2 regions of the Priestia sp. JSM ZJ58 genome follow, and region 2 is predicted to be linked to the other one. Evidence: predicted binding sites of a transcription regulator. Region 2 holds the regulator's gene; the other holds the start of a gene.
The links. Region 2 encodes NrdR, which represses ribonucleotide reductase genes. Its sites were predicted from a motif close to AACACNATATATNGTGTT; they were not measured.

Region 1 (10,058 bases), 260 kb from region 2:
AATTCGATTTTGAATCGGTGTTGCGGTTAGCAACAGACAAAATTTCTTTTTCAGGCTTTGAACAAATTCATAGTTTTTTGTTTTGTTGTTTTTAAGTTTATGAGCTTCATCAATGATGATGAGGTCGTAGTCTTGTTCTAGCACAATTTCTCGATGAGGGGAACGTTTTGCTGTATCAATTGAAGATACAACGATGTCACACTGATCCCACACATATGATTTTCTTTGAGGGACCGCGGGAATATAAAATTTTTGATTCAATTCCATAGCCCACTGTGAAACAAGCGAAGCTGGAACTAAAATGAGAACTTTTTTAACAAGCCCGCGAATCATATATTCCTTCAAAATTAACCCTGCTTCAATCGTTTTCCCTAGTCCTACTTCATCTGCTAAAATGGCTTTCCCATTCATTGTTTCGACTACTTGTTTGGCTACTTCGAGCTGATGAGGAAGCGGCGTTAAATCGGCTAGATGTTTTGGGCTTTGTAGCCCTTCAAATTCTGAGATAAGCGTTTGGTCTTCTATTTCATAGGCAAGTTTATACAAATCCCATGCAGACCAAGGGCCGTCTTGCTCCAATTTAGTTGAGAAGGCTGCTTCCCATGTTTCATCGATGTTTAATTTCACTTTCATGATAAAAATGCTCCTTTGTAAAAAATTTTTATTGAACAAATGATAAGAATCAGGTAGGATAAAAATATATTTAGAAAATTTGAAAAAGAAAATAGATTAGCACTTTACAAATGATTGTGTGAATAAAGATAGATACATCTTTCAGTAGTATGCCCAACTTTACCAACTTTATAGAAGCGAATGACGACACGGGGAGAGACTACTTGAATGTAGCGCCGAAGGAGCAAGCAATAAAATTGTGAATCTCTCAGGCAAAAAGACTCTTGTTTGACGCAGCTCTGGAGAGTGTCTATGCGTTTATAGACCACCCACGAGGCAAACCTATTCGTTTATAGGTAAACTTTCAGGTGAAAAGGACAGAGACTTCCTACTAAATACAGTAGGGGGTTTTCTGTCCTTTTTTGTTTGGATACATAGTGATCCCCACACTATTTGAAAACTCCCCGTTATGAAAAGTTTCACGTGAAAAAGAGGAGGACATAAATATGACAACAGAATTACACAAAACGCCGCTTTATGATACCTATCAAAGATATGGTGCCAAAACAATTGATTTTGGAGGATGGGCTCTTCCCGTTCAATTTTCTTCTATTAAAGAAGAGCATGAAGCTGTACGTACAAAGGCAGGTCTTTTTGATGTCTCTCATATGGGAGAAATTCTTGTGACAGGAGCTGATAGCTTAGCTTTTCTTCAGCATACGATGACAAATGACGTTTCTACCCTTGTAGATGGAAAAGCGCAGTATACGGCTATGTGTTATGAAGACGGAGGCACGGTAGATGATTTGCTGATTTACAAAAAAGCAGATCAAGAGTATTTGCTGGTCGTAAACGCTGCTAATATTCAAAAAGACTATGAGTGGCTTGTGTCTCACAAGCAAGGAGATGTAACGCTCGTTAATCAATCTGATGAAACTGCGCAGCTAGCATTACAAGGTCCTTTAGCAGAAAAAGTTTTACAAACGTTAACGAATGAAAATTTAGCTTCATTAAAGCCATTTACATTTGCTGATGATGTAGAAGTAGCGAATGTAAATGCTCTTGTTTCACGTACTGGATATACCGGAGAAGATGGTTTTGAAATTTATTGTTCTTCAGCTGACGCCTCTCACTTGTGGACGGCTATTTTAGAAGCAGGAAGTGAGGACGGTGTGTTGCCTTGCGGACTAGGAGCTCGCGATACGCTGCGTTTTGAAGCTACTTTGGCTTTATATGGCCAAGAGCTTTCAAAAGATATTACGCCCATTGAAGCTCGAATTGGATTTGCAGTAAAAACGAACAAAGACAGCTTTATTGGAAAAGAAGTGTTAAAAGAACAGCGTGAAAGCGGGGCACCTCGTAAGCTGGTAGGAATTGAAATGATTGATAAAGGTATACCAAGACACGGTTACGAAGTATTTGCAGATGAAGAACAAATTGGATTTGTGACAACAGGTACACAGTCACCGACATTAAAGAAAAACATCGGTTTAGCGCTATTATCAGCAGAGTATACAGAGCTTGGTCAAGAAGTGGAAGTGCAGGTTCGGAAAAAACGCTTAAAAGCAAAAGTGGTTTCAACACCTTTTTATAAACGTTCAAAGTAAGCTTTGGGGAGGAATTTAACATGTTACATCGCTATTTACCAATGACAGAACAAGATCAGCAGCAAATGTTAGCAGCAATTGGTGTTTCATCCGTTGATGATTTATTTTCAGATATTCCGCAGCGCGTTCGTTTTCAAGGAGAATACAATATTAAAAAAGCGGCTTCAGAGCCTCAGCTGTTAAAAGAATTAAATAATATGGCTGCAAAAAATGCTCATTTGAAAGAATATTCTTCTTTTTTAGGAGCGGGAGTTTATGATCATTACATGCCGGTTATTGTTGACCATGTTATTTCTCGTTCGGAATTTTATACTGCCTATACTCCGTATCAGCCAGAAATTTCTCAAGGAGAACTTCAGGCCATCTTTGAATTTCAAACAATGATTTGTGAGTTAACGGGGATGGACGTGGCCAATTCTTCTATGTATGACGGAGGAACTGCTTTAGCAGAAGCCGCTATGCTCAGTGCGGGTCAAACGAAAAAGAAAAAAGTACTTGTCTCTGCGGCCGTTCACCCTGAGTCAAAAGATGTGTTAAAAACGTATGCGAAGGGTCAATATATTGAAGTGGTAGAAATCCCTGCAGCAGACGGCGTAACAGATATGATTGCATTAGAAAAAGAGATGGGAAGTGACGTGGCAGCTGTTATTGTCCAGTATCCAAATTTCTACGGACAAATCGAGCCGTTAAAAGAAATTGAAGAAATTACTCATCAAGAAAAATGTATGTTTGTGGTTTCAAGCAATCCTTTATCATTAGGTTTACTTACGCCTCCTGGAGAATTTGGAGCTGATATTGTCATTGGAGATGCACAGCCATTTGGTATTCCAAGTCAATTTGGAGGCCCGCACTGCGGATACTTTGCAACTACGTCTAAGCTTATGCGAAAAATTCCTGGACGATTAGTAGGGCAAACGGTCGATGAAAACGGTAAGCGAGGGTTTGTTTTAACCCTTCAAGCGCGTGAGCAGCATATACGCCGTGATAAAGCGACGTCTAACATTTGTTCAAATCAAGCGTTAAATGCTTTAGCAGCATCAGTTGCCATGACAGCTTTAGGCAAGCAAGGTGTAAAAGAAATGGCGCTGCAAAACTTATCAAAAACGCATTATGCATATGAAGCGTTAAAGGCAAAAGGGGTAAATGTAGCATTTGAAGGACCGTTTTTTAACGAACTAGTCGTGAAGCTTCCTGTTTCGGTAACAGAAGCAAACAATCATTTATTAGCATCAAAAATAATTGGCGGTTATGATCTTAGCCGTGATAACCAAGCGCTTGAAAATCACATGCTGCTTGCTTTTACAGAACTCCGTACAAAAGAGGAAATTGACCAACTTGTAAATGAATTGGGGGATCTTCATGCTTAATCAAAATCAATCACTTATTTTTGAAAGCAGTAAAGAAGGGCGAATCGGCTATTCATTGCCGGAGTTAGATGTTCCGCAAGTAAATGCTGAAGAGCTGCTTGGAAAAGCGTATGTCCGTACCGAAGCTCCTGAGCTTCCTGAAGTATCAGAACTCGATATTATGCGTCATTACACCGCGCTTTCAAAACGAAATCACGGAGTAGACTCAGGGTTTTATCCGCTTGGTTCATGTACGATGAAATATAATCCAAAAGTGAATGAACAAGCAGCACGCATTGCTGGGTTAGCGCATATTCATCCGCTTCAAGATGAGCAAACGGTTCAAGGTGCTCTCGAACTTTTATATGATTTACAAGAGCATTTAACAGAAATTACGGGAATGGATGAAGTAACACTTCAGCCAGCAGCGGGTGCTCATGGCGAGTGGACCGGGCTTATGATGATTCGTGCCTATCATGAAGCAAATGGTGAGACGCAGCGAACAAAAGTCATTGTTCCAGACTCAGCTCACGGAACGAACCCTGCTTCGGCAACAGTTGCGGGATTTGAAACGGTAACGGTAAAATCAAATGAACATGGTTTAGTGGACTTAGAGGATTTACGCCGCGTAGTGGGAGGAGATACAGCCGCTTTAATGTTAACAAACCCAAATACGCTAGGGTTATTTGAAGAAGATATTTTAGAAATGGCTGAAATTGTTCACGCAGCAGGTGGAAAACTTTATTATGATGGTGCAAATTTAAACGCAGTATTAAGCAAAGCTCGTCCTGGAGATATGGGATTTGACGTTGTTCATTTAAATCTTCATAAAACCTTTACAGGTCCTCATGGAGGCGGCGGTCCTGGTTCTGGTCCGGTAGGGGTAAAAGCAGATTTAATTCCGTATCTGCCTAAACCAGTGCTTGTGAAAACAGAACAAGGCTATCACTTTGACTATAACCGTCCTCAGTCAATTGGACGCGTAAAGCCGTTTTACGGCAACTTCGGTATCAACGTTCGCGCTTATACGTATATTCGTTCAATGGGTCCAGACGGCTTAAAAGCCGTAACGGAAAACGCTGTGCTAAATGCCAACTATATGATGCGTCGTTTAGCAGAACACTATGAGCTGCCGTTTGACCGTCACTGTAAGCACGAATTTGTTTTATCAGGAAAACGTCAGAAAAAGCTTGGTGTGCGCACATTGGATATCGCGAAACGACTGCTTGATTTTGGCTATCATCCGCCGACTATCTACTTCCCTCTTATCGTAGAAGAGTGCATGATGATCGAACCAACGGAAACGGAGTCGAAAGAAACGCTAGATGCGTTTATCGATGCGATGATTCAAATTGCAAAAGAAGCAGAAGAGACGCCTGAACTCGTACAGGAAGCTCCGCATACAACGGTTGTGAAGCGCCTTGACGAAACGCTGGCAGCGAGAAAACCAGTTCTTCGCTATCAGAAAGAACAGGCTGTTCAAAACGTCTAACAAAAAACCTCGCCCAAAGGCGAGGTTTTTCTATATACATACCATTATTTTTTCTTTTTTACTTTACCGTTCCACATTTTGAAGCCGCCTTTTAAATCATAGATTTCTTGAACACCGTGGCGACGAAGCATTTGTGCTGCACGTCCTGTGCGCATTCCGCTTTGACAATAGATGTACACAGGCTGATCTGGACGAAATTCTTTAATGCGCATACGGAACTGTGAAAGAGGAATATTTCGTGCGCCTAAAATATGTCCGTTTTCGAATTCATTCGGTTCGCGAATATCAACTAGCTGTGCCTTGCGGTAGCCGCTGCGGAATTCTTCTTCAGTTAACGTTTTCATAATGCGACGTTGGATAAAGAACATAACGACAGAGTATATGATGATTACTCCAAGTAAAATGAGTACTGCTGTAATTGGTGACATGCTGATTCTTCCTTTCTTCGACAAAATCCATACTCTTATTATATAAGTGAATGAAATTAGAAGTAAAGCGATTTTGCCTTGAATCTAGCGGATTTCTTCCCCAAAATGAAAAAACTACCACATTTGAATTCGCAGTTTTATGTTGCTCTTTGCTTTTCCTTAGCTCAATCTTTTGGTAGACTAAAAAACGGATTTATTTTTATATTACATATAGCTGAGGATGAGGTAGATGAAAGCAAAGTGGAGATTTATTGATTCCAACAACCGTTCGCCTTATTACAATATGGCGTTAGATGAAGCGTTATTAGAATGGCATAGTAAAGGAGAAATTCCACCTACGATTCGTTTTTACGGATGGAACCCTCCAACGCTGTCGATCGGTTATTTTCAAAAAGCTGAAAAAGAAATTAACTTTGATAAAGTAAAAGAATTAGGATTAGGCTTTGTGAGACGTCCAACGGGCGGCAGGGGCGTGCTTCATGATGAAGAGCTTACTTACAGCGTCATTGTATCTGAAGAGTATCCTAATATGCCTAAGACAGTTACAGAGGCATATCGCGTCATCTCAGAAGGTTTACTGGAAGGATTTCGTTCGTTAGGGCTCGAGGCTTATTTTGCTATTCCTCGTTCAGAAGAAGAAAAAAATAGCTTAAAAAACCCTCGTTCGTCCGTGTGCTTTGATGCTCCTTCTTGGTATGAACTTGTTGTAGAGGGCCGCAAAATTGCTGGAAGTGCCCAAACTAGACAAAAAGGAGTTATTCTACAGCACGGCTCTATTCTGTTAGAGATTGATGAAGATAAATTATTCAGCGTGTTTAATTATCCAAATGACCGCGTGAAAGAAAGAATGCAGCGCGCATTTCGTTCTAAAGCGGTAGCGATCAATGCAATTGCGGGCCGCAAAATTTCTATCGAAGAAGCAAAAGAAGCGTTTTATAAAGGATTTGCTTCTGCTCTTGATATCGATTTAGAACCGTATACACTGTCTGAAGAAGAGGAAGCATATGTAGAAGAACTAGCGCGCACAAAGTACGGATCGGATGAATGGAACTTTAAGCGCTAAACGAATGCGGATGGTAAATAGATAAAAGTGCAACTTCTTATAAGTTGCACTTTTTATTGGAATTTTTAGAAACAGTGCTTGGCTAATAGAATACATAGGGAAGAAAAGTCAAACACTTTTTTTACGAAAAAAAAAATATTTCACTTGACACCCTTCTATATGTAGATGTTTGGAGAAGTGTCAAATACTATATATTGAATTCGTCCAAGCCGTGTGGTAAGTTATTGATAGTTGATTGAAAAACTCTATTTCCTTTAAAAGGAAATAGAGTTAATAAATTTATAGATGTTCGATAGGTAAGGAGTTGTGAGAATGACTGTTTTGTTAAATCAAAAAGTGAATATGAATGTTGAAAAGCTCAATTCAGATATTGAACGCTTTCCGCAAGTACATCCGATTACACCGGATATGAAGTTAACTCATAAAGGTGTTTCAAGATTGGTAATGTTAGACCGCTATGCGTTTAAAGATACGGAAAAATTAACGTTATCAGAAGGAGATTTTGTTGTTCTAACTGTAAAAGAAGACCCAAAATTTCCAGCACGAGGACTTGGCTATGTGGAAAGCATTAATTTTGAGCAAAAAACCGCTGTTGTCAAGGTAGAAGATGAGTTTAGAGGAGCTTTATCACCTGAAGAAGCAGAAAATGGGTTAATTACTCGTTCTTTAGATGTCATTGAAAAACCTCTAGAGGTCTTCTATGAGCAAATTGCAAAACGTAATGCAACAGGCTTAGCTTCTGTGGAAAAAACAGAAGAAAAGCGCAAAGAGTGGTTTGAAAAGTTCTATCAAGAGCTTGTTCAGCTAAACTTTGTACCAGCTGGCCGCGTTCTTTACGGTGCAGGTGCTGACACGGACGTAACGTACTTTAACTGTTACGTAATGCCTTATGTAAAAGATTCACGTGAAGGTATTTCAGAACACCGCAAACAAGTAATGGAAATCATGAGCCGCGGAGGCGGTGTTGGAACGAATGGTTCAACTCTTCGCCCGCGCAACACGCTGGCTCGCGGTGTAAACGGCAAATCATCTGGTTCGGTTTCATGGTTGGATGATATTGCTAAACTGACGCATCTTGTTGAGCAAGGTGGGTCGCGTCGTGGGGCTCAAATGATCATGCTTGCCGACTGGCATCCTGACATTGTAGAGTTTATTATTTCTAAAATGCAAAACCCTCGCATTTTACGTTTCTTAATTGAAAACACAAATGACGAAATGATTAAAAAGCACGCTCAAGATAAATTGAAGTTCACGCCGCTAACAGAGTCTGAAGAAGCAATGTACCAAGGAATCATTAACTATAAACAAATTCCTGGCCTTGGTGGATTCAACGAAAAAATCATTAAAGATGCAGAAGAAAAGCTGCAAACAGGCGGGACGTACAGCGTTCATAACTCAGAGTTTTTAACAGGAGCAAACATTTCTGTATGCTTAACAAAAGATTTTATGGATGCTGTTGAAAACGACGGTGAATACGAACTTCGCTTCCCAGACGTAGAAAGCTATTCAAAAGAAGAAATGGCTAACTACAATGAAAACTGGCACGAAGTAGGCGACGTGCGCGAGTGGGCAAAACAAGGAAACAAAGTTCGTACGTACCGTACTATCCGTGCAAAAGAGCTATGGAACTTAATTAATATTTGTGCAACGTACTCAGCTGAACCAGGCATTTTCTTCTTCGACAATGCCAATGACATGACAAATGCTCAAGCATATGGTCAGCACGTTGTTGCAACGAATCCATGTGGTGAACAACCACTTGCACCATTCTCTGTTTGTAACTTAGCTGCTGTTAACTTAGCGCAAATGGCAGATAAAGAAACAAAAACAGTTGACTTTGAAAAGCTACGTCAAACGGTTGAAACGGGCGTTAGAATGCAAGATAACGTTATTGATGCAACTCCTTATTTCTTAGAAGAGAACCAAAAGCAAGCGCTTGGCGAACGCCGCGTTGGTCTTGGTGTAATGGGTCTTCACGATCTTCTTATTTATTGTGAAACAGAATACGGCTCTGACAAAGGCAATGAGTTAGTAGATAAAGTGTTTGAAACAATTGCCACGACGGCTTACCGCGCGTCTGTAGAGCTTGGAAAAGAAAAAGGAAGCTTCCCGTTCTTAGTGGGCGAAACAGATGCTGAAACGGCTTCTTTACGTGAAGCATTCACAAATACAGGCTTCATGAAAAAAATGCCTGAAGATATTCGTGAAAACATTAAAGAGCACGGTATCCGAAACTCTCATTTATTAACAGTAGCGCCAACAGGCAGTACTGGAACGATGGTTGGAGTATCAACGGGTCTTGAACCTTATTTCTCATTCTCATACTTCCGAAGCGGTCGTTTAGGTAAGTTTATTGAAGTGAAAGCTGATATCGTTCAAGAGTATTTAGATCAGCATCCAGAAGCAGATCCAAACAATCTTCCTGAATGGTTCATTTCAGCTATGGAACTTGCACCACAAGCTCACGCGGACGTGCAATGTGTGATTCAGCGCTGGATTGATAGCTCAATTAGTAAAACAGTAAACGCTCCTCGTGGTTACACGGTAGAGCAAGTTCAAAAAGTGTACGAGCGTCTGTATAAAGGCGGAGCAAAAGGCGGTACGGTGTACGTAGACGGAAGCCGTGATGCACAAGTCTTAACGCTAAAAGCAGAAGAAAATACATTTGATGAAGAAATTGAAGCGCCAAAAGAAGAAACAAAACCACACGTTGTGTTAGTTGATACAATTAATGAAATTCGTTCAACTGATGTAACAATCGGTTCTGAAGTAGGTAATACGTGTCCGGTTTGCCGTCAAGGAACGGTAGAGGAAATGGGCGGATGCAACACATGTACAAACTGTGGTGCACAGCTGAAATGCGGCCTTTAATTTTTAATCATGATTGACTAGTAAAAGCTGACTCAAGTGAGTCGGCTTTTATTATGTATGAAAATGGGGCATAAATAAGAAGCGGGAGAGAACGGTTCTTGTATTTGAATAAGCATTGTAGTATGATTTTAATTGAATGTCTTTTATCCAGTTTTATCTTATGACATCGCTTTATTTACACGTTTTTTTCACATAGATTATCAAACATGAACACGATATCACTATAAGAAACAGACATTTATGACTTATTATTAGCAATACATAATATTAATTGGGGGAGATTTCATGCCTACACCGAGTATGGAAGATTATATTGAACAAATATATATGCTAATTGAAGATAAAGGATACGCTCGAGTGTCTGATATTGCTGATGCATTGGCGGTTCACCCCTCATCTGTAACAAAGATGGTTCAAAAACTAGACAAAGATGAGTACTTAATTTATGAAAAATATCGAGGCCTTGTTTTAACAGCTAAGGGACAGAAGATTGGAAAACGTCTTGTTTATCGCCACGAGCTCTTAGAGCAGCTATTGCGAATCATTGGCGTGGATGAGAAGAATATTTATGATGACGTAGAAGGAATTGAACATCATTTAAGCTGGAATTCCATTGATCGAATTGGGGACTTGGTTCAA
Region 2 (10,058 bases):
TGCTTTAGAGCTAGAAGTTCCGTTGAAAGTAGATTATTCTTACGGAAAGACTTGGTACGAAGCAAAGTAGTGGAAAAAGGATGTGACAAACGTGCCAGAATTACCAGAAGTTGAGACCGTCAGACGTACGTTGATTGAATTAGCCAGTGGTAAGACCATTGAGCGTGTAACCGTTAAATGGCCTAATATTATCAAACGTCCTGAGCAAGTTGAGCAGTTTTGTGACGCGCTTGTTGGACAAACCATTCGAGATGTTGAACGCAGAGGTAAGTTTTTGAAAATTGTACTCGATGATTATACGATGGTTTCTCATCTGCGTATGGAAGGAAAATATGCTCTCCATGAAAATGCAGACGAACCAGATAAGCATGTACACGTCTTTTTTCACTTCACCGACGGAACAGAATTACGATACCGGGATGTAAGGAAATTTGGTACCATGCACTTATTTAAAAAGGGAGAGGAAGATCTGTTTCCTCCTCTTATTGGCCTTGGACCTGAACCGTTTGCCGAAACATTTAATCCAAGTCAGTTAAAAATGCGAATCGGCAAAACCTCTCGAAAAATCAAGCCGGTTTTACTCGATCAAAATGTCGTGGTTGGGCTAGGGAATATTTATGTAGATGAAGCACTATTTCGCGCAGGGATTCACCCTGAACGAGTGGCCAGCCAATTAACAGACGAAGAGTATGAAAAATTGTACGAAGAAATTGTAGCGACCCTTCAAGAAGCGGTGAAACAAGGGGGCAGCACAATTCGTACGTATGTAAACACACAGGGGCAAATAGGCATGTTTCAGCAGCAGCTTTACGTGTACGGAAGAAAAGGCGAATCCTGTAAAATTTGCGGTACCCCAATTGAAAAATTTGTTGTAGGCGGTAGAGGAACACATATCTGCCCAAATTGTCAGCCGGCTAAAAAATAACAATGGATGGGCTCCTTTCATATACTACGTATAGACAGAAAGGAAAGGAGTCCTCTCATCATGATAACATTTTCTTTACTTATTCTTGCTTTTGCCGTAAGTCTTGACAGCTTTAGCGTTGGCCTGACATACGGACTTCGAAAGGTGAAAATCCCGCTGAAATCCATTTTTATTATTTCATGTTGCTCAGCATTTTCTTTAATGTTTTCTATGTTTTTAGGAAAGGTACTTACGCATCTATTTTCAGTGGATGTACTAAATAAAGTAGGCGGAGGTATTCTTGTTCTACTTGGAATGTGGATTTTATACCAGTTTTTTTGTCCGGCAGATTCATCTCGAGTGAAAGAAGAAAAAACATTAGTGAAAATTGAAATTAAGTCAATTGGCTTAGTCATTAACGTATTGAAAAAACCAACGGCAGCAGATTTAGATAATTCAGGTTCCATCACTGGGATTGAAGCATTTATACTTGGAATTGCATTATCTCTTGATGCATTTGGAGCAGGGTTTGGAGCAGCTTTATTAGGTTATTCGCCGTATGCTTTAGCAATTGCTGTAGCTCTTATGAGTTCACTTTTTTTAAGTGCTGGCATACAGTTTGGCAAAGTTTTTTCACGTTTATCATGGATGAAAATGTTTTCCTTTTTACCGGGAGTTCTGCTTATTATTTTAGGTATTTTTAGATTTTAAATAAAGCGATAAAGGAGAGGCCAATGTCAATTGTAATTGGATTAACGGGCGGAATTGCTAGTGGAAAAAGTACGGTAACCGGAATGCTGAGAGATATTAATATTCCAGTAATCGATGCTGACCACATTGCAAAAGAAGTCGTCGAACCAGGAAAAGAAGCATATAACCAAATTGTAGAGACGTTCGGCCGTGCCATTCTTCACGAAAATGCGGAGATCAATCGAGCGGCTTTAGGGGAAATTGTGTTTTCTCAAGAGGAAGAACGTAAAAAGTTGAATGCAATTGTACACCCTGCGGTAAGAAAAGAAATGCTTTCTCAAAAGGAAAGGTATATCGAGGAAGGATACGATGCTGTGGTATTAGATATTCCGCTGCTGTTTGAAAGTGATTTGACGCATTTAGTCGACAAAGTAGTGGTTGTATATGTCGATGAGCCTGTGCAGCTAGAAAGGTTAAAATCTCGTAATGATCTCTCGACGAAAGATGCCTATGCACGTATCCACGCACAGCTGCCTTTGATTCAGAAAGTAGCCTTAGCCGATGCGGTGATCAATAACAACGGACCTGTAGAGGAAACAAAACAACAGCTTTTAAGTATATTAGCCCTATGGCTAGATTAAAGAGGCTTGGATAAACGTATGTTAGCTGAAGGGAAATCCGAACGAGCTTGATTCTTGAGGTAGAATCAAGCTCGTTCGGATTTTTTTATTGAGAATATTTACGAGCTTCTAAAAAAGAATGTGTTAAATATCTGTTCTCGCTATATACATATAGTAAAACTCAATTAAAATAATTTATTAAAAAAAATTAATATTATTCACTTTTTAAATATTTATGTTATACTATTCAATATAAAAAGTTAAATAGTATAACACATATAGAGAGGGGTATAGCCATGAAAGCACGTATTGCCATTAATGGTTTTGGGAGAATAGGAAGAATGGTTTTTCGCACAGCGATTATAGAGGAGAATTTAGATATTATTGCCATAAATGCATCTTATCCAGCAGAAACATTAGCACATTTAATCAAATATGACTCTATACACGGACCATTTAATGGAGATGTTAAATGTGATGATGATGCGCTAATTGTTAACGGTAAAAGAATCCAGCTATTAAATTCACGCGATCCGCTGAATTTGCCTTGGAAAGAGCTTGGGATTGATTTAGTCGTTGAAGCAACAGGGAAATTTAATTCAAGAGAAAAAGCGCAGTTACATATTGAAGCAGGTGCGAAAAAAGTTGTCTTAACGGCACCGGGTAAACAAGAAGATATTACTATTGTGATGGGCGTAAACGAACGAGAGTTTGATGTGAATCAGCATAACATTATCTCTAATGCCTCTTGTACGACAAATTGTCTAGCTCCAGTTGTCAAGGTGTTAGACGAAGCGTTCACAATTGAAAACGGTTTAATGACGACCGTTCACGCATATACAAATGATCAAAAGAATATTGATAACCCGCATAAAGACTTGCGAAGAGCCCGTGCGTGTGCTCAATCAATTATTCCTACAACAACTGGAGCAGCCAAGGCGCTTTCATTAGTTCTTCCTCATTTAAAAGGAAAGCTTCATGGAATGGCGCTGCGCGTTCCTACGCCGAACGTATCGCTTGTCGATTTAGTTGTGGATGTAAGGAAACCTGTGACGATGGAAGATGTTAATCTAGCGTTCATTAAAGCTGCTGAAGGACCATTAAAGAATATTTTAAATTTAACAATGGAACCACTCGTATCAATTGACTTTAATACAAATCCTCATTCAGCGATTGTAGATGGACTATCGACTATCGTAATGGAAGATCATAAAATTAAAGTGTTAGCTTGGTACGATAACGAGTGGGGCTACTCTCAGCGCGTAGTCGATTTGGTAAGATATATTGCTGCAGAAATGCGTAATGGATCAAAGATAAGAGTAAGCTAAGAAAGCTATAGATTGCTTTTTAAAAAAACAGGGAGCTATCGCCCTGTTTTTTTTGTTTTTATTCAAAAGAATAGGGAAAAGCAATAAGATAATCATGCAAAGGAGTGTTTCTTTTCCTCAATTTTAATAAAAAATGAATAGTCGTTTAGCAGCTTTTACACACTGTCTCACGAGAACACAGGGGTAATTTGTATAGGTCTATCTGCCGGAACAATCTTTAATAAAATCAAAACACGTATTGCAAAATAAATGTAAACAAAGTATACTATGTTTCGTGAACTTCTTGTGTACCTTTCGGTGATGTGGCTACTTAAAGGGTTAGGACCTCTTTGGACTAACTTTCCCCCGTGGTAGTTAACATGCTATATGGCGAAAGAACTTCATGTTTAACGATTAAAAATTGTTAAAGGGGGAAATATCATTATGGAAACAATGGGTCGTCATGTCATCTCAGAATTATGGGGATGCGATTTCGATAAGTTAAATGATATTGATTATATTGAAAAAACGTTTGTTGATGCAGCTTTAAAATCTGGTGCGGAAGTTCGCGAAGTAGCGTTCCATAAATTTGCACCTCAAGGTGTAAGTGGCGTTGTTATTATTTCAGAATCACATTTAACGATTCACAGCTTCCCAGAGCATGGTTATGCAAGTATCGATGTTTATACTTGTGGTCATTTAGATCCTACAATCGCAGCAGATTATATTGCAGATGCTCTAAGTGCACAGACACGTGAAACAATTGAATTACCACGTGGAATGGGTCCTGTTCAGGTAAAACAAACTAAAGCGAATGCACTTTAATAGTGTCGATTGATTACGTAAGTTAAGAGGTGTATTACACACCTCTTTTTAGTATATAAATTTTTAATATGCAAAAACAAAGGGGATAACAACATGGGGGTAGTACAAGTAGTTAAATCTTTATTTTCTAATCATGTAGAAACAAGCGATCGTCATTCAGATCCGACTCTAAAAACGCATTATTACAAAACAACGGCTGGGAATGCATTTAAGCAAGTTCATGAAATGTTGAAGCATATGCAAGGGATAGAGATACTTGCTGCGTATGAAGAGCGAGGAGAAATTAGCTTAAACGTTGTAAAAGGAAGAAAAGCTTTTGTTGTGATTACCATTATTAGCGTACGTCCTCTTGAAACCGCTATCGATTTTTCTGCTACAACAGAGTCAAAAGTGGTGCCAGTTGATTTTGGTTTTAGCAAAGAACTTGTACGTACGCTTTATAAGAGCTTTGATCAAAAACTTATTCCTCTTTCTTCGTAAGTTCCTTATCATTTTTGAATTTCAGGAAATAAAATGGGGAAATTCCTTTTCCTTTACTTGTATTCAAGCCTTGTTTTCTATAAGATGGAATAAAGTAAATCCTTTAATATAGCATCGTGTTTGATAAAGGAAATGATGATGACAATCATAATAAATGGCGAATAGCCGGCTAACATAGATGAAAATTAACTTATATGAGAGAAAATAAAAAGAAAAACAAGGTTTATTATTGGAGCTGAGAATATGAAGTGCCCATCCTGTCATTACAATGGAACGAGAGTGCTGGACTCGCGCCCTGTAGAAGAAGGCCGCTCTATTCGTAGAAGACGTGAATGCGAAGAGTGTCACTATCGTTTTACAACTTTTGAGAAAGTAGAAGAACTTCCGTTAATTGTTGTAAAAAAAGATGGAGCGAGAGAAGAGTTCAGCAAAGACAAAATCCTTCGAGGGTTAATTAAGGCGTGTGAAAAACGCCAAGTAAGCTTAAAACAACTGGAAGATACCGTACACGATATTGAAACAGAGCTGCGCAGTCAGGGTACATCAGAGGTGCAGTCAGATGTGGTAGGAGAAATGGTGATGGAGCGATTAGCTGCTATCGATGAAGTCTCTTATGTTCGATTTGCTTCTGTATACCGACAATTTAAAGACATCAATGTATTTATTGATGAATTAAAAGATTTAATTAAGAAGGAACGACTGTAAAAGAGCTATTGAAGTATTCTTTAGGCTCTTTTTTTGTCATTTCTATTACTTTAAAAGTAGGTAGGGAACGACATGAAAGAACAACATTGGAAAGAAATGATACCGGTCGATCGTTATGTTGTTCGTTCGAACGGCATACTGCAGGAATACGACCGAAGGATTTTAACCATGCTCTATCAGCCGCTGGTGGGCACGACGTGTTTTGGTTTGTATATGACGCTATGGAGCGAGCTGGAACAAGATCGTTTATGGGGAAAAGAGTCTACACATCATCATCTAATGTCGATGATGCAAATTAATTTGAAAGCTATTTACCATGAGCGGTTAAAATTAGAAGGCATTGGTTTGTTAAAAACATATATTAAGGAAGAAGATGATGTTCGTGTGTTCATTTATGAGCTCATTCCTCCTCTTACGCCCCATCAGTTCTTTAACGATGGTGTGTTAAATGTATATTTATATAACCGACTAGGAAAATCCATCTTTCAAAAAGTAAAAAATTATTTTTCGGATTCACTCGTGGATGACCAATCGTTCAAAGATGTGACGCATTCATTTAACGATGTATTTAAATCAGTTAAAGCAACGGAGCTGGCTCCAAGTTTTCAGTCTGAAAGCAAGGATGTATTTTCTCCTGATGCTCAGACGGACTTTATGGATTCTTCAAACCGTGCTTCTATTGAGATGAGCCCGGATTCCTTTGATTTTGATTTATTTTTAGCAGGCCTAACAGATTCAATGATTTCGAAAAGGTCCATTACATCTAAAGTAAAACAAGCAATTGAAAAGCTAGCTTTTTTATATGGTATCGATCCTCTTCAAATGAAAAATGTGGTGCTCGATTCGCTAAATGAGAACGATCAAGTTGATATTGAATTGCTTAGAAAAGCAGCACAGTCCTTTTACCAATTTGAAAATGGAGAAGCACTTCCAAATCTAAGCGAACAAATTCAGCCGCCTATGCTTCGCACTATGCAGGAAAAGCAGCCGCAGACGAAAGAAGAGCAGCTCATTCAACAGCTTGAAGTGACTTCTCCTCGACAGCTTTTGATCGAGTTTTCCGGGGGAGCAGAGCCTTCAAAAGCAGATTTGCAAATGATTGAAGAAGTGATGTTTAATCAAAAGCTTTCACCAGGGGTAGTAAATGTTCTAATTTACTATGTTATGCTAAGATCCGATATGAAATTATCTAAGAGCTATGTAGAGAAAATTGCTGGACACTGGGCGCGCAAAAAGGTACAAACTGTTCAAGATGCCATGAATTTAGCTAAAAATGAACAGAAAGAATATCAAAACTGGACCGAAGCAAAGCAAAATAAAAAAACGGCCGGACGAAAAATTGTGCGTAAAGAAATGGTGCCAGAGTGGCTGAGCGATGAAGAAAAAGAAGAGAAAAAGCAGCCTTCAAAAGAAGTGGACGGATTTGAAGAAGAAAAACGAAAGCTACAAGAAGAGCTCAAGCAGTTAGATCAAGAGCTAAAACAAAAGCATAAAGAATAAAAAGCAGGTATGATAGAGATGAGGTGAAAAAGATGAAGCCTATCAATGATTCACTAAATCAGTTAGTGAACAAAAAAGATTTTAAAGCACGCTTAGAAGCATTAAGAAACAGTATCCTGTCTAATCCTGAAGTTAAAACATTTTTGCAAGAGCATCGCCGTGAGTTAGATGAGCAAATGGTCGACCGAGGCCTGATGAAGATGCATGAATTTATCGACCAAAGCAAATGCTGTGACAAGTGTCCTTCTCTGCAAAGCTGTGTCAACATGGTGAAAGGATACCACCCTCAGCTGGTTGTAAAAGGCCGTAATATTGATTTGCAATATGAACGCTGTCCTAGAAAAGTACAAGAAGATGAGCGAAAAGAACAAGAATCTTTTATTCAGTGTATGTACGTGCCGAAAGAAATTTTACAGGCAACAATGTCTGATATTGAAATTGAGCAGGGAAGATTTGAAGCGATTAAACTAGTAAGAGATTTTGTGCGAGAATATGAGCCAAACAAGAAAATGAAAGCTTTATATTTACACGGTTCGTTTGGTGTGGGAAAAACGTATTTTCTTGGAGCAATTGCCAATGCGTTAGCCGAAAAGAAAGTGAAATCTACCATTCTGTATGTTCCGGAGTTTTTGCGTGAGTTAAAAGGTTCGTTTCAAGATCAAAGCTTTAATGAGAAAATAGAGTATGTCAAAAAAGTACCGGTTCTTATGCTTGATGATCTCGGAGCAGAATCCGTAACGAGCTGGATGCGAGACGATGTGCTCGGAACCATTTTACAATTCCGCATGCTCGAAAATTTGCCGACATTTTTCAGCTCGAATTTAAATTTTAAAGAGCTTCAACATCATTTGACTTATACCCAAAGAGGCGAGCAGGAAGAGCTCAAAGCCGCTCGTGTCATGGAACGAATTAAGTCTCTAGCCATTCCTGTTGAAATGAATGGAGAGAATAAACGAAATAGATGAGCAGGTCGTTTTACATTTCTTGTAACGACTTGCTCATTTTTTTGCGTGTTGCCCCATATACATTAATAAAGCGTGTCCAAAGGGGGGCTATGAGGAATGAAAATATTCTTTAAATATGTAGAAGACGCAGTCGTTGTATATGAGTCTTTATGCGCGAAGCAAAGCGCTTTATCATATGGTTCACAGTGCTTGAAGCTGGTGAATAATCAGCTTTTAGTTATTGATGAGACATACAATCGAGAGGCCATTTTACAAGACATGGTGATACCTGTATTAACGCACGTGATTTTAAAAAAGAAAGAAAAAAAGATGATGGTAAACATATTAAAAGAACAATTTTTTTATTCGGAAGAGGAAGAGCAAGATTTGCTGCTTCAAATTATGGGGGGGATTATGGAAGGAGAGAGAGACGAAATTCCGCAAAAAATATTTTCTCTTCCAAGAGAATTGCTTATCCGCCAGGCGCTTCAAGACTTCTTCATTCATAATGTAACATTCACCTTTGAGTCTTTTCTCCAATTCCGTTTAAAAGAATATCAAGATCGGCTGCGCTATTATGCTGAGCTGGCGATTGATGAATATAAGCTTGAACAAGACTATCAAATTCTTATTCATCAGCTGCGTCAAGCGGCTAACGAAAGACAGTCATCTACCGGTGATGTGTACGTGATGCACTTGAATAAAAACAAGTTTGTATTGTACGACCACAACCGTAGATATGTTCCTGAACGTGAATGTGCAGCTCTAGCAGAGGCCTTTTTATCTAAACAAGAATCATTATACATAGACTCGACTATTATCGCGCCTTTGCTAAGTTTATCTCCAGCTGGTATTCATCTGTATAGCGACGAGCATGACCATGATTTTGTTTACACCATTCAAAATATCTTTCAAGAAAAAGTGATGTTATACGAAAAAAATGAATTTCCGTTTGATCAAAAGCAAAATATAACGTGAAAGGTTGATTTCTATTTTGAAAATGAATATAATAAATGCATATTGAAAAACAGCTATATGTTACAAGTTATGATGAGGACATGAGTGTATATTTACGGTTTGTAGAGAGGGAGATCCAGGCTGAAAATCTCCTAACACGGAATATATCCTTACCACCTCTAAACTTCAGTAGTAAACGAGCAGAGCCTCTAGTAATTACTGACGGAATTTCCGTTATAAAACCTCGAGCCGCTTCGGGTTCTTTGGGTTATCCAAGATACGAAGAGGAAACAAGGGTGGTACCGCGTGTATACACAACTCGTCCCTTTTTATAAGGGACGAGTTTTTTGTTTTTACAAAAAGTTTATTAGTTATGTTAAAGGAGTGGAAAGTTGTGTCAGAAGTAATCAAAATGACATTTCCTGATGGAGCTGTTAAAGAGTATCCAAAAGGATCATCAACAGAAGATATTGCGGCTTCTATTAGCCCGGGATTAAAGAAAAAAGCATTAGCAGGCAAAGTAAACGGCGAGCTGCTGGATTTACGTACGCCAATCGAACAAGATGGCAGTCTTGAAATCATTACGCAAGATGCTCCTGAAGCGCTTGAAATTATGCGCCATAGTACAGCGCATTTAATGGCTCAAGCAATCAAACGTTTATACAAAGATGTAAAAGTACAGCTAGGTGTAGGCCCGGTTATCGAAAATGGGTTTTACTATGACATCGATATGGAAGAATCAATTACTCCTGAAGATTTAGGTAGAATTGAAAAAGAAATGAAAAAAATCGTTAATTCAAATATTGAAATTGAACGAAAAGAAGTTTCTCGTGAAGAAGCCATTCAACTTTTTAAAGAAGTTGGCGATGAACTAAAGCTTGAATTGATTGATGCGATTCCAGCAGGTGAAAAGGTGACGATTTACCAACAAGGCGAATTCTTTGATCTTTGCCGAGGTGTGCACGTGCCGTCAACAGGCAAAATTAAAGAGTTTAAACTATTAAGCGTAGCAGGTGCTTATTGGCGCGGAGACAGCGACAATCAAATGCTGCAGCGTATTTACGGTACAGCATTCTTTACAAAAGCAGATTTAGACGAGCATCTTCGTCTTCTTGAAGAAGCAAAA

Region 1: the regulator NrdR is predicted to act here: its motif matches at 6,732-6,749, upstream of ACH6EI_RS02125 (vitamin B12-dependent ribonucleotide reductase).

Annotation. Positions count from the first base shown of each region.
Region 1 covers NZ_JBISEM010000001.1:406,877-416,934, forward strand. Annotated here, with positions in the region: gene ACH6EI_RS02095 (DEAD/DEAH box helicase) at 1-633, opposite strand, end outside; glycine riboswitch at 814-906, shown strand; gene gcvT (glycine cleavage system aminomethyltransferase GcvT) at 1,119-2,219, shown strand; gene gcvPA (aminomethyl-transferring glycine dehydrogenase subunit GcvPA) at 2,240-3,586, shown strand; gene gcvPB (aminomethyl-transferring glycine dehydrogenase subunit GcvPB) at 3,579-5,057, shown strand; gene ACH6EI_RS02115 (rhodanese-like domain-containing protein) at 5,102-5,485, opposite strand; gene ACH6EI_RS02120 (lipoate--protein ligase family protein) at 5,715-6,548, shown strand; gene ACH6EI_RS02125 (vitamin B12-dependent ribonucleotide reductase) at 6,861-9,419, shown strand; gene mntR (transcriptional regulator MntR) at 9,705-10,058, shown strand, end outside.
Region 2 covers NZ_JBISEM010000001.1:143,260-153,317, forward strand. Annotated here, with positions in the region: gene polA (DNA polymerase I) at 1-70, shown strand, start outside; gene mutM (DNA-formamidopyrimidine glycosylase) at 92-925, shown strand; gene ytaF (sporulation membrane protein YtaF) at 986-1,615, shown strand; gene coaE (dephospho-CoA kinase) at 1,639-2,235, shown strand; gene ACH6EI_RS00715 (glyceraldehyde-3-phosphate dehydrogenase) at 2,511-3,542, shown strand; gene speD (adenosylmethionine decarboxylase) at 3,966-4,346, shown strand; gene ACH6EI_RS00725 (hypothetical protein) at 4,440-4,826, shown strand; gene nrdR (transcriptional regulator NrdR) at 5,070-5,531, shown strand; gene ACH6EI_RS00735 (replication initiation and membrane attachment family protein) at 5,604-7,031, shown strand; gene dnaI (primosomal protein DnaI) at 7,064-7,996, shown strand; gene ytxC (sporulation protein YtxC) at 8,093-8,953, shown strand; T-box leader at 9,014-9,262, shown strand; gene thrS (threonine--tRNA ligase) at 9,306-10,058, shown strand, end outside.